3 regions of the Mesorhizobium sp. WSM4807 genome follow, and region 2 is predicted to be linked to each of the others. Evidence: riboswitches for the same ligand, from Rfam matches in the RefSeq annotation. Region 2 holds a riboswitch; each other region holds the start of a gene.
What was found. Region 2 has a riboswitch for thiamine pyrophosphate ahead of thiB (thiamine ABC transporter substrate binding subunit). Riboswitches for the same ligand answer to the same signal wherever they lie in the genome.

Region 1 (3,272 bases), on a different contig from region 2:
ACGAAGCGCGCTGGCGGTCGCGGAAGGCACAAAGGTTACCGATCCGCAGGGTGGATTCATCCTGTGGGTCGAGCTTCCGAACACCATCGATTCGCTCGACACTTTCAGGGCTGCATCGCGGCGGCGGCATGGGTGGTACGGGTTTCTAAGGTCTGCGCCTCTCACCAATCTCAAAGGGAGGCAGCAATGCCGCCCCCTTTTTTGGAACGGAGCCGGTCGGAAAAGGTTTGGGGCTTGGTCATCGGTGGTTCCTTCGAATCAGGTTGTGTCAGCTACCCAACCCTACCGAAGAACATCGATGACCGCCGCTACGCCGCTCGCTCGCTACAGCGCTGTTGAGGGCGCGCTCGCGAGCGGCTTCGCTACCGCCGACCTACACCACGCGGTGGGACACGACCTTAAGGTCGGCTAGAGCGCTGGCTGACCATGGCGTCACCTGCTCGGATCAGCTTGGTCGACGATTAGCGCCGTCAGTGTTTTGCCTTGCAACGCCTCAAATCTAGGAAAGTTGTTTCTGGAGTTGCGCTCGATCAAGGCCCATCGCAAAAAAGTTGACGCTGTCATCGCCGCCGCGATCCTCGCCTTCGGCCTTGTCTACATCCATCTTTTTTCGGGGACGGTAACGGCCGCATTCACTGCAACCTGATCCACCACGTGCTTGCCATGCGCCGCTTCAACCCGCCGGGAGTGGTGTTCCCTGTCTCGGCCGCGATACTGGACAGATCGTCGAGTACAGGCGCGTGCTCTAAGCTATTCGCAGCGCCTACTGCCATTGGTCGAATGGGTGACCGACGCCGCAATTCAACGTTCGGGTGCTGAATGACACCGGGGATTTCTACCCATTCTTCGAAGCAACTCGCACGCCGAATTCCTCTATGCCTCGTTCAGCGAAGGATCGAACGGGGCTTTCCAGGGGGAGCCGCTTTTCTGCAGCGCTACGATCAATTCCGGCAACAGATTTATCGATCCTTGAGCGGCTCATCGGTGGTCACCTGTCGAGCCGCGCCCGCGAAAAGGAATTCGCCGCGCTGACCAATGACAAGGCAGGGCGGATCGAGGCGATCTACGCGCATACCTTTGGCGCCGATTTGAAGGTGTGGTCATCGTAAGGATTGATCTTTAGGCCGACAGTATGGCGGTCCCCCTTGATCAGCCCCTTGGTTTCCGGAGCGTGATTTGTCGCCGAGACATGCGCGAGCGTCCCTCGGGTTTGACCGGCCGCCGATCACCGCCGCGGGCTCGCCGCGGGCCAAATGCGCTTGACAAGATAGCATCGGCCCGTTCAACCTGAGGCATTCACCAGGGGAGTCCCGGCAAGGGGCTGAGATACTGTTGGCTTTCGCGGCGCAGTGACCCGTTGAACCTGATCCAGTTCATACTGGCGTAGGGACGGTGCAAGCGCTTTGCGGGAGTTCACGCCCGAGGTCCTGTTTCGGCAGGTCAACCAAAGCGTCTTTTCATCCTTCCGGCACAGAACTGGGTCTCCAATGCATGCGCAAAGGAGCCTCAAGATGAATGCCCTCACCCCCGCCGTGTCGACGGGACCACTGCCCGCCTCGCGGAAAATCCACAAGCCCGGTGCCATCCACCCGCAGATCAGGGTGCCGATGCGCGAAATCGCCGTCCATCCGACGGCGGGCGAACCGCCCGTCACCGTCTACGATCCGTCGGGACCCTATACAGACCCGACTGTCGAAACCTGCATCGAAAAGGGCCTCGCCCGGCTTCGCCACGAATGGATTAAGGCGCGCGACGATGTCGAAGCCTATGACGGGCGCCATATCCGACCGGAGGACAACGGGTTCGCCGCTGGCGAGCGCCTGACGCCGGAATTTCCCATTCGCAACCGGCCGCTCAGGGCCAAGCAGGGCAAGGCGGTGACCCAGCTTGCCTATGCGCGCGCCGGCATCATCACGCCAGAAATGGAGTTCGTGGCCATCCGCGAAAACCTTGGTCGCGAGATCCTGCGCGGCAAGCTCGACCGCGACGGCGAAGCCTTCGGCGCGGCGATCCCCGATTTCGTCACACCGGAGTTCGTGCGCGAGGAGGTGGCGCGCGGGCGGGCGATCATTCCCGCCAACATCAATCATCCCGAGAGCGAGCCGATGATCATCGGCCGCAATTTCCTGGTAAAAATCAACGCCAATATCGGCAACTCGGCGGTCACCTCCTCCATGGCCGAAGAGGTCGAAAAAATGGTGTGGGCGATCCGCTGGGGCGCCGACACGGTGATGGACCTGTCAACCGGCCGCAACATCCATAACATCCGGGACTGGGTCGTGCGCAACGCGCCGGTGCCGATCGGCACGGTGCCGCTTTACCAGGCGCTTGAGAAGGTCGGCGGCATCGCCGAGGACCTGACCTGGGAGGTGTACCGCGACACGCTGATCGAACAGGCCGAGCAGGGCGTCGACTATTTCACCATCCACGCCGGCGTGCGGCTGCACTACATCCCACTGACCGTCGACCGGGTCACGGGCATAGTCTCGCGCGGTGGCTCGATCATGGCCAAATGGTGCCTGCACCATCACCGGGAAAGCTTCCTTTACGAGCATTTCGCCGAAATCTGCGACATCTGCCGCGCCTATGACGTGTCGTTCTCGCTCGGCGACGGCCTTCGACCCGGTTCTATCGCCGACGCCAATGATGCTGCGCAATTCGCCGAACTGGAAACGCTGGGCGAGCTGACGAAGATCGCCTGGGCGAAGGATTGCCAGGTAATGATCGAGGGGCCCGGCCACGTGCCGATGCACAAGATCAAGGAGAACATGGACAAGCAGCTCGCCGTCTGTGGCGAGGCGCCGTTCTATACACTTGGCCCGCTGACCACCGACATCGCGCCGGGCTACGACCACATCACCTCTGGCATCGGGGCGGCGATGATCGGCTGGTTCGGCACCGCCATGCTCTGCTATGTCACGCCGAAGGAGCATCTCGGCCTTCCAGATCGCAACGATGTCAAGATTGGCGTGATCACCTACAAGATAGCTGCCCATGCCGCCGACCTGGCGAAGGGGCATCCAGCGGCGAAAGTCAGGGATGATGCCCTCTCCCGCGCGCGTTTCGAGTTCCGCTGGGAAGACCAATTCAACCTGTCGCTCGATCCCGAAACGGCGCGCTCCTTCCACGACCAGACCCTGCCCAAGGAGGCGCACAAGCTGGCGCATTTCTGCTCGATGTGCGGCCCGAAATTCTGCTCCATGCGAATTTCTCACGACATCCGCGCCGAGGCACAGAAAGAGGGCATGGCAGCGATGGCGGCGAAATACCGC
Region 2 (3,272 bases):
GTGGCGCTGCTCGCCATTGATGACGAGGTTCTCGCCGCGCCCGTCGGTGAGGTATTGCGCCAGTGTCTCTTGCGGATCGACCGCGTCGCGTTTCTGGTCGAGCGTGGCGATCTCCAGATTGGTGCCGAGCCGCACCGTGCCTGAGTCCGGCTTCAATTCGCCGGTCAGCATCTTCAGCAGTGTCGTCTTGCCGGCACCGTTCGGGCCGACCAGGCCGACGCGGTCGCCGCGCTGGATGCGGGTCGAGAAGCCCTTGACCACAGAGAGGTCGCCAAAGCTCTTCTCGATGGTCTTGGCCTCGATCACCAGCTTGCCGGATTCGGCGGCGTCGCTGGCCACCATGGTCGCCGCACCCTCGGCGCCGCGATGGCCACGAAAGCGCTGGCGCATGGTCTGCAGTTCGCCGAGCCGGCGCATGTTGCGCTTGCGCCTTGCAGTCACGCCGTAGCGCAGCCAGTGCTCCTCGCGCACGATCTGGCGGCCAAGCTTGTGCTGCTCGCGTTCTTCTTCTTCCAGAACGGTGTCGCGCCATTCCTCGAAATGGCCAAAGCCCTTGTCCAGCGTGCGGGTCTGGCCGCGATCGAGCCAGACGGTGGCGCGCGACACGCGCTCGAGGAAGCGGCGGTCGTGCGAGATGACGATCAGCGCCGAAGAGGTGCGGGCGAGCTCCTCCTCCAGCCATTCGATGACCGACAGGTCGAGATGGTTGGTCGGCTCATCGAGGAGGAGAATGTCGGGCTCCGGCGCCATGACGCGGGCAAGGGCGGCACGGCGCGCCTCGCCGCCGGAGAGATCGTTCGGCCGCTCGTCGCCGGACAGGCCGAGATGCTCCATCAGATAGGTGGCGCGGTAGGGATCGTCGGCGGGTCCGAGCCCCGCCTCGACATAGGCGCGGACGCTGGCGAAACCATCCAAGTCGGGCATTTGCGGCAGGTAGCGCACTGTCGCCGAGGGCTGGCGGAACACCTCGCCGTCCTGCGGCTCTATCAATCCCGCAGCGATCTTGAGCAACGTCGACTTGCCCGAGCCGTTGCGGCCGACCAAAGCGATCTTGTCGCCCGCCGACGCCGTCAGTTCCGCCCCGTCGAGCAGCGGCGTGCCACCGAAGGTCAGTCTTATGCCGTCGAGATTGAGAAGTGGCGGCGCCATGTCAGCTTCCAGGTAAGGGGAATGGGTGGGCGAGCAACAGCGCGCGGCCACTGCCCAGCGCAATTTCCAGCCGGCCCTTGACCTCGTTGGAAATGGTCAGCGACGAACCGAACGCCATCTCGATATGGTTCAGCGGCCATTTGGCGCCGGTCACGGTCAGGCCGGTAAGGTCGGAAAAGCCGAGAATCGAAAACAGCGTGCCATCGGCGTAGTCGAAGCCGGCCTTTCCGCGAAGCAAGGGAGTGCCTTCCTGTGCGCCGCTGGTCAAAAGCACCTCCGTCCCTGCCTCGGCCAGTCGGACACTGAGCGCCAGGTGCAGGAAGGCGTGGTCGGTGCGCTTGCCGCCGAACGCGCCGGCGAGCACGAGACTGGTCGCGCCGCGTTCGAGCGCGGCGGCGATAGCCAGTTCGCCGTCGGTCTTGTCCTTTTCTGCCGGAAACACCTGGCGGGGCACGGCGGCCAGCTCGTCCGGCAAGTCCGCCGGCACCGAATCGAAGTCGCCGACCCAGAGTTCCGGCGTCAGGTTCAGCGTCCGGGCATGGCTCATGCCGGCGTCGGCGGCGATGACACGGGAGCCTTCGACCTGGCGGTCGAGCAGCGGCGTGCGGATTAGATCGCCGCCAAGCAGGATGGTGAATTTGCTCATATGCGTGGCCCTTACCAGCCCTGCTTGCCAAACGGAAGGCCGCGTTCCAGATGCCTGGCAAACTTCCGCTTGCGCCGCAACTGGGCCGGGCCTATGTGTCGAAACGCTCTAACGGGGTGCTGGACGCGATCTTCGCGAACCAGCTGAGAGGCGACCATGCCAACCCGCTGAACCTGATCCGGTTTGTACCGGCGGAGGGATTAGACGTTTCGGACAGCCCGACGCCTCAATTCCTTTCAACGCGAACGAAGGAGGCGCCGATGCGCACGTTTTTATACACTCTAGTTTCGGCAGTGCTGCTTGCGGTGACTGTTCCCGCCGGCATCGGGCCGGCATCCGCGCAGGAAAAACTCACGGTCTATACCTATGAGAGCTTCACCGCCGACTGGGGTCCAGGCCCCGCGGTGAAGAAGGCCTTCGAGGCCGAATGCGGCTGTACTCTCGAATTCGTCGCGGTCGCCGACGGCGTCGCCCTGCTCAACCGCGTCAAGCTGGAAGGGGCCGCGACCAAGGCCGACATCGTGCTCGGCCTCGACACCAATCTGACTGCGGAAGCCAAGGCCACCGGCCTGTTTTCGCCGCATGGTGCCGCCATCGATGTCAATGTGCCGGGCGGCTGGAGCGACGATGTTTTCGTGCCGTTCGACTATGGCTATTTCGCCGTCGTCTACGACACCGAAAAGCTGAAGACGCCGCCGAAGAGCCTGAAGGAATTGGTCGAGGGCAATGCCGATGAGAAGATCGTCATCCAGGATCCGCGCACCTCGACGCCCGGTCTCGGCTTGTTGTTGTGGGTGAGGTCGGTTTATGGTGACAAGGCGCCGGAAGCCTGGGCCAGGCTTAGGGCAAAGGTGCTCACCGTGACGCCGGGCTGGAGCGAGGCCTATGGCCTGTTCACCAAGGGTGAGGCGCCGATGGTGCTGTCCTATACCACGTCGCCGGCCTATCATATGGTCGCCGAAAACACCGAACGCTATCAGGCGGCGTCCTTCGAGGAGGGCGCGTATCTGCAAATCGAGGTTGCCGGCATCACCACGTCAGGCGCGAAGAACCCATTGGCGAAACAGTTCCTGACTTTCATGACCGGACCGAAATTCCAGGATGTCATCCCCGAGACCAACTGGATGTTCCCGGCCGGCAAGACCGACAAGCCGCTCAATCCGGCTTTCGACAAGCTCGTCAAGCCGACCAAGACTTTGCTTTTCAGCCCGGAAGTGGTCGCCGCCAACCGCAAGGCCTGGGTCGACGAATGGCTGTCGGTGATGAGCAAATAGGACTTAGATTTCTGCATGGTGTTCGCTCCACGCCACCCCCCTCTGTCCTGCCGGCCATCTCCCCCGCAAGGGGGGAGATCGATGTCACTTCCGCTTTCGCCAATCGAGGCGAGGGTGAAGCTGCCAATCTCCCTACTTGAGGGGGATGTCCGGCAGCACAGAGGGGGGTGGGCGGGAACTCGACCTCAACCATATTTTCTGCT
Region 3 (3,272 bases), on a different contig from region 2:
AAACCATCGCCGCCTTCTTCGGCGAACCGATCATGGGCGCCGGCGGCGTCATCGTGCCGCCGGCCGGCTATTGGGAGAAGATCCAGGCGGTCCTGTCGAAATACGACATCCTGCTCGTCGCCGACGAGGTGATCTGCGGTTTTGGCCGAACCGGCGAGATGTTCGGCTCGCAGACCTTCGGCATCAGGCCTGATATCATGGTGCTGTCGAAGCAGATTTCTTCGTCCTACCTGCCGATCTCGGCCTTGCTGATCAACGAAAAGGTTTTCGAGCCGATTGCCGACGAAAGCAATCGCATCGGCACCTTCGGCCACGGCTTCACCGGCGGCGGCCATCCCGTTGCGGCGGCGGTCGCGTTCGAGAACCTGAAGCTGATCGAGGAGCGCGACCTTGTCGGCAATGCGCGCAGGGTCGGCGCGCATATGCAGAAGCGGCTGCGCAAGCTCGCTACGCACCCGCTTGTCGGCGAGGTGCGCGGAGTCGGCCTGATCGCGGCGGTCGAACTGGTCGGCGACAAGGCGAACAAGACGCCGTGGGAGACGGTCGGCGCGCTGGGCGGGCTCGTCAACGGTTTCATGCAGCAGAACGGCGTGATATCCCGCAACATGGCCGACGCGCTGGCTTTCTGTCCGCCGCTGATCATCACCGAGCCACAGGTCGATGAGATGATCGACGCGTTCGAAAGATCGCTTGAAGCCGCGGTCAAGCAGATCCCGCAATTGGCGCGCGCGTAACGGCATGATCTCGAGCGACGCAATCGGCGTTATAAGAAAACTGCGAAAAACTTATAACGCCGCAGGAGAGGATCAGGAATCCTTGTTGCAGTCGTGCAGCCAAATCAGAATGGTTTTGCAGATAAACAAAGCCATCACGAAAAACGCCTCGTGAAAGCCGCCGCGTATTGAGCGTTGAAAGCCAGGTACGCTTTGAGCCTTGCTGCGGCATCCAATCTTCCGCCGGGGGAGATCGGCAGCTTTGCCGGCGGCGCCACGATCGGCAATTGCCCCCGGATCGTACTTGAACATCCACCGCGCCGGTGCTACGTCCACCCAATCGACAGGGGCGCTCCGTATTGCCGGGGCTGAGATGGAAGGTGCCAAGCCTTCGGTCCCTCAAGCTGATCTGGGTAATGCCAGCGGAGCGAGGCGACGATGTTTTCAGGTGCACAGATTTCCCTGTATCCGATGTGCGACGATTTCGTCGGCGTCATCCTCAAAGCACTTTCGGCGATGGATTCCTATCGGCCGAATTTCCGCATCGAGACCGACGACATCTCGACGCTGATCGTCGGCCCGCCGGAACAGCTTTTCCCGGCCATGCGCGATCTGTTCGCCTCGGCGGCGGCAAGTGGCGTGCACTGCGTGTTGTCGGCGACGGTGTCGCGCGGCTGCCCCGGCGAGCCCGACGATCCGATCTGCACACCGATTTCCGGCAGCAGTCACGAGCTCTCCCTGGCCGAGCGCATCGGCGCGGCGCGGTCGTATGTTGACGGTGCGAAAAAGCTCGGCCAAGAGGTCGCCGCGCAGTTCTCGCTCTATCCGCTCGGCGAGGGCCATCACATGGACGAGATCTACGGCTGCATCGACTTTCTCAAGACTTCGGGCGTCTTCGACAGGTCGAAGAATTTCTGCACCAAGCTTAGAGGCGATGCCGGACCGGTGTTCGCGACGCTATCGGAAGCCTTCCTTCGCTTCGGCGCGCCGCAAGGCCATGTCGCGCTCGATTTTACCGTGTCGGCGAACAGCCCGAGCCCTTGTTAGGGCGTGCCGATATTCATCCGGCCTGCGAACGGCGGTCTCCTGCGCTTCCGGTACTCACGTATCCAAAAGTACGCTCCGTTCCGGTTCTCGGACCCCACCATTCTCGGCTCGGCGACGACCTCGATCGGCCGGCCCTGATCGCCGCATTCACGGCGGCCTTGTGCAGTGCCGAGCGCCGTTGATATGCTCGCTCATTCAGTCAGCGGGGAAGGATGTTCGATATCTCGCGTCGTGACCTGCCGATCACGTTTGTCGACGCGGCCTGCGCTCAACAGGCCGTCGCTCAACCTTTCCGAAAATACAAGGTTGGCGACATTGAAGTCTTCTCTCTGATTGATGGCATGCGTGACGTTCCGCTGCGGGAGGGTATGGTCAGGAATGTCAGCGTCGAACAGGTCAAGGCGGCGTTGCGTGGTGCCGGTTTTCCCGACAATCAGGCGCCCCTGCGGTTTATCGTCATGGCCGTCAAGCTGCGCGATCAAGTGGTCCTGATCGACTCGGGCACGGGCGGTCATCCGATTTATGGTGAAGGGAACGGCCGGCTATTCGAGAGCATGGCCGCGGCGGGCCTTGACCCCAAGGCAGTCAAGACGATCCTGATCTCCCATCTGCACGGCGACCACATTTATGGTCTCATGAACAATGAGAGCAATGCCCAGGTCTTCCCGGATGCCGACATCGTGGTGCCCGCCGCGGAATTGAAATGGTGGACGCGCCCGGGGGTCGAGTCGATCGATCTCGGACCGACGCGCAAGGGCCTCGCCCAGCGCATTCAGGCCACCGTGGCGACGTGGAAAAACGTCAGGACCTTTGAGGGAGAACCGGAACTCCTGCCCGGCGTGCACGCCGTTCAGGCGCCGGGTCATAGCCCGGGAATGGTCGCGCATCTGGTCACATCGGGCGGCAAACAGTTCCTGATCAGCGCTGACGTGGTCAATCTTGCGCCCCACATTTCAACAAATCCCGAGTGGCAGCTTGCTATCGACCAGGATCCGCAAATGGCCGTCGAAACGCGAAAGAAGATCTTCGATCGCGCGGTCGCCGACAAGATCACCATTTCGGGTACTCACTGGTTGATGCCGAACGTCGGCACGCTGTCCAAGGATGGCAACAGCTACGTATTCGCAGCCGAGGGGTGATATCCCTGCCACACTACCCGTTGCCAACTAGACGACGACGGCTGCCCGTAGCGGACGAACCGGTCGGCGTCTGAGCCAGCTTTTGGCCCATCATGTCGATCGCAGAACTAAGCGAGAGCAATAATCTTGGCTGTCAACGGGTTGCAGCGAGGTCCGAGACAGCATCAGGCACGACAACTAACTTGCCGACAAAATCCTTGGCGATGAAATCCGCCTGGGCGCGGTGGAAATCGGAGAGCTTGTAGACCCCGCCGACCAGCGGCCGGATCTTCTTCTCCTCGATGTAGCGGACGATACGGCGGAAGTCGTGCCGCGTGCCCTGGCTGGACCCGTGCAGCTGCAATTGCTTGAGATACATGGTGCGCAGATCGAG

Region 1: it holds a riboswitch for thiamine pyrophosphate, as region 2 does, so the genes downstream of both, thiC (phosphomethylpyrimidine synthase ThiC) here and thiB (thiamine ABC transporter substrate binding subunit) in region 2, are expected to answer to the same signal.
Region 3: it holds a riboswitch for thiamine pyrophosphate, as region 2 does, so the genes downstream of both, AC0L3N_RS11965 (YkoF family thiamine/hydroxymethylpyrimidine-binding protein) here and thiB (thiamine ABC transporter substrate binding subunit) in region 2, are expected to answer to the same signal.

The regions. Positions count from the first base shown of each region.
Region 1 covers NZ_JBVVQY010000008.1:123,905-127,176, forward strand. Annotated here, with positions in the region: gene AC0L3N_RS12990 (hypothetical protein) at 813-1,109, shown strand; TPP riboswitch at 1,292-1,408, shown strand; gene thiC (phosphomethylpyrimidine synthase ThiC) at 1,512-3,272, shown strand, end outside.
Region 2 covers NZ_JBVVQY010000005.1:309,993-313,264, reverse strand. Annotated here, with positions in the region: gene AC0L3N_RS09400 (ABC-F family ATP-binding cassette domain-containing protein) at 1-1,149, opposite strand, end outside; gene AC0L3N_RS09395 (thiamine diphosphokinase) at 1,151-1,795, opposite strand; TPP riboswitch at 1,898-2,012, shown strand; gene thiB (thiamine ABC transporter substrate binding subunit) at 2,056-3,069, shown strand.
Region 3 covers NZ_JBVVQY010000007.1:202,043-205,314, forward strand. Annotated here, with positions in the region: gene AC0L3N_RS11955 (aspartate aminotransferase family protein) at 1-734, shown strand, start outside; gene AC0L3N_RS11960 (hypothetical protein) at 807-1,025, opposite strand; TPP riboswitch at 1,049-1,161, shown strand; gene AC0L3N_RS11965 (YkoF family thiamine/hydroxymethylpyrimidine-binding protein) at 1,152-1,760, shown strand; gene AC0L3N_RS11970 (MBL fold metallo-hydrolase) at 1,973-2,899, shown strand; gene AC0L3N_RS11975 (alcohol dehydrogenase family protein) at 3,033-3,272, opposite strand, start outside.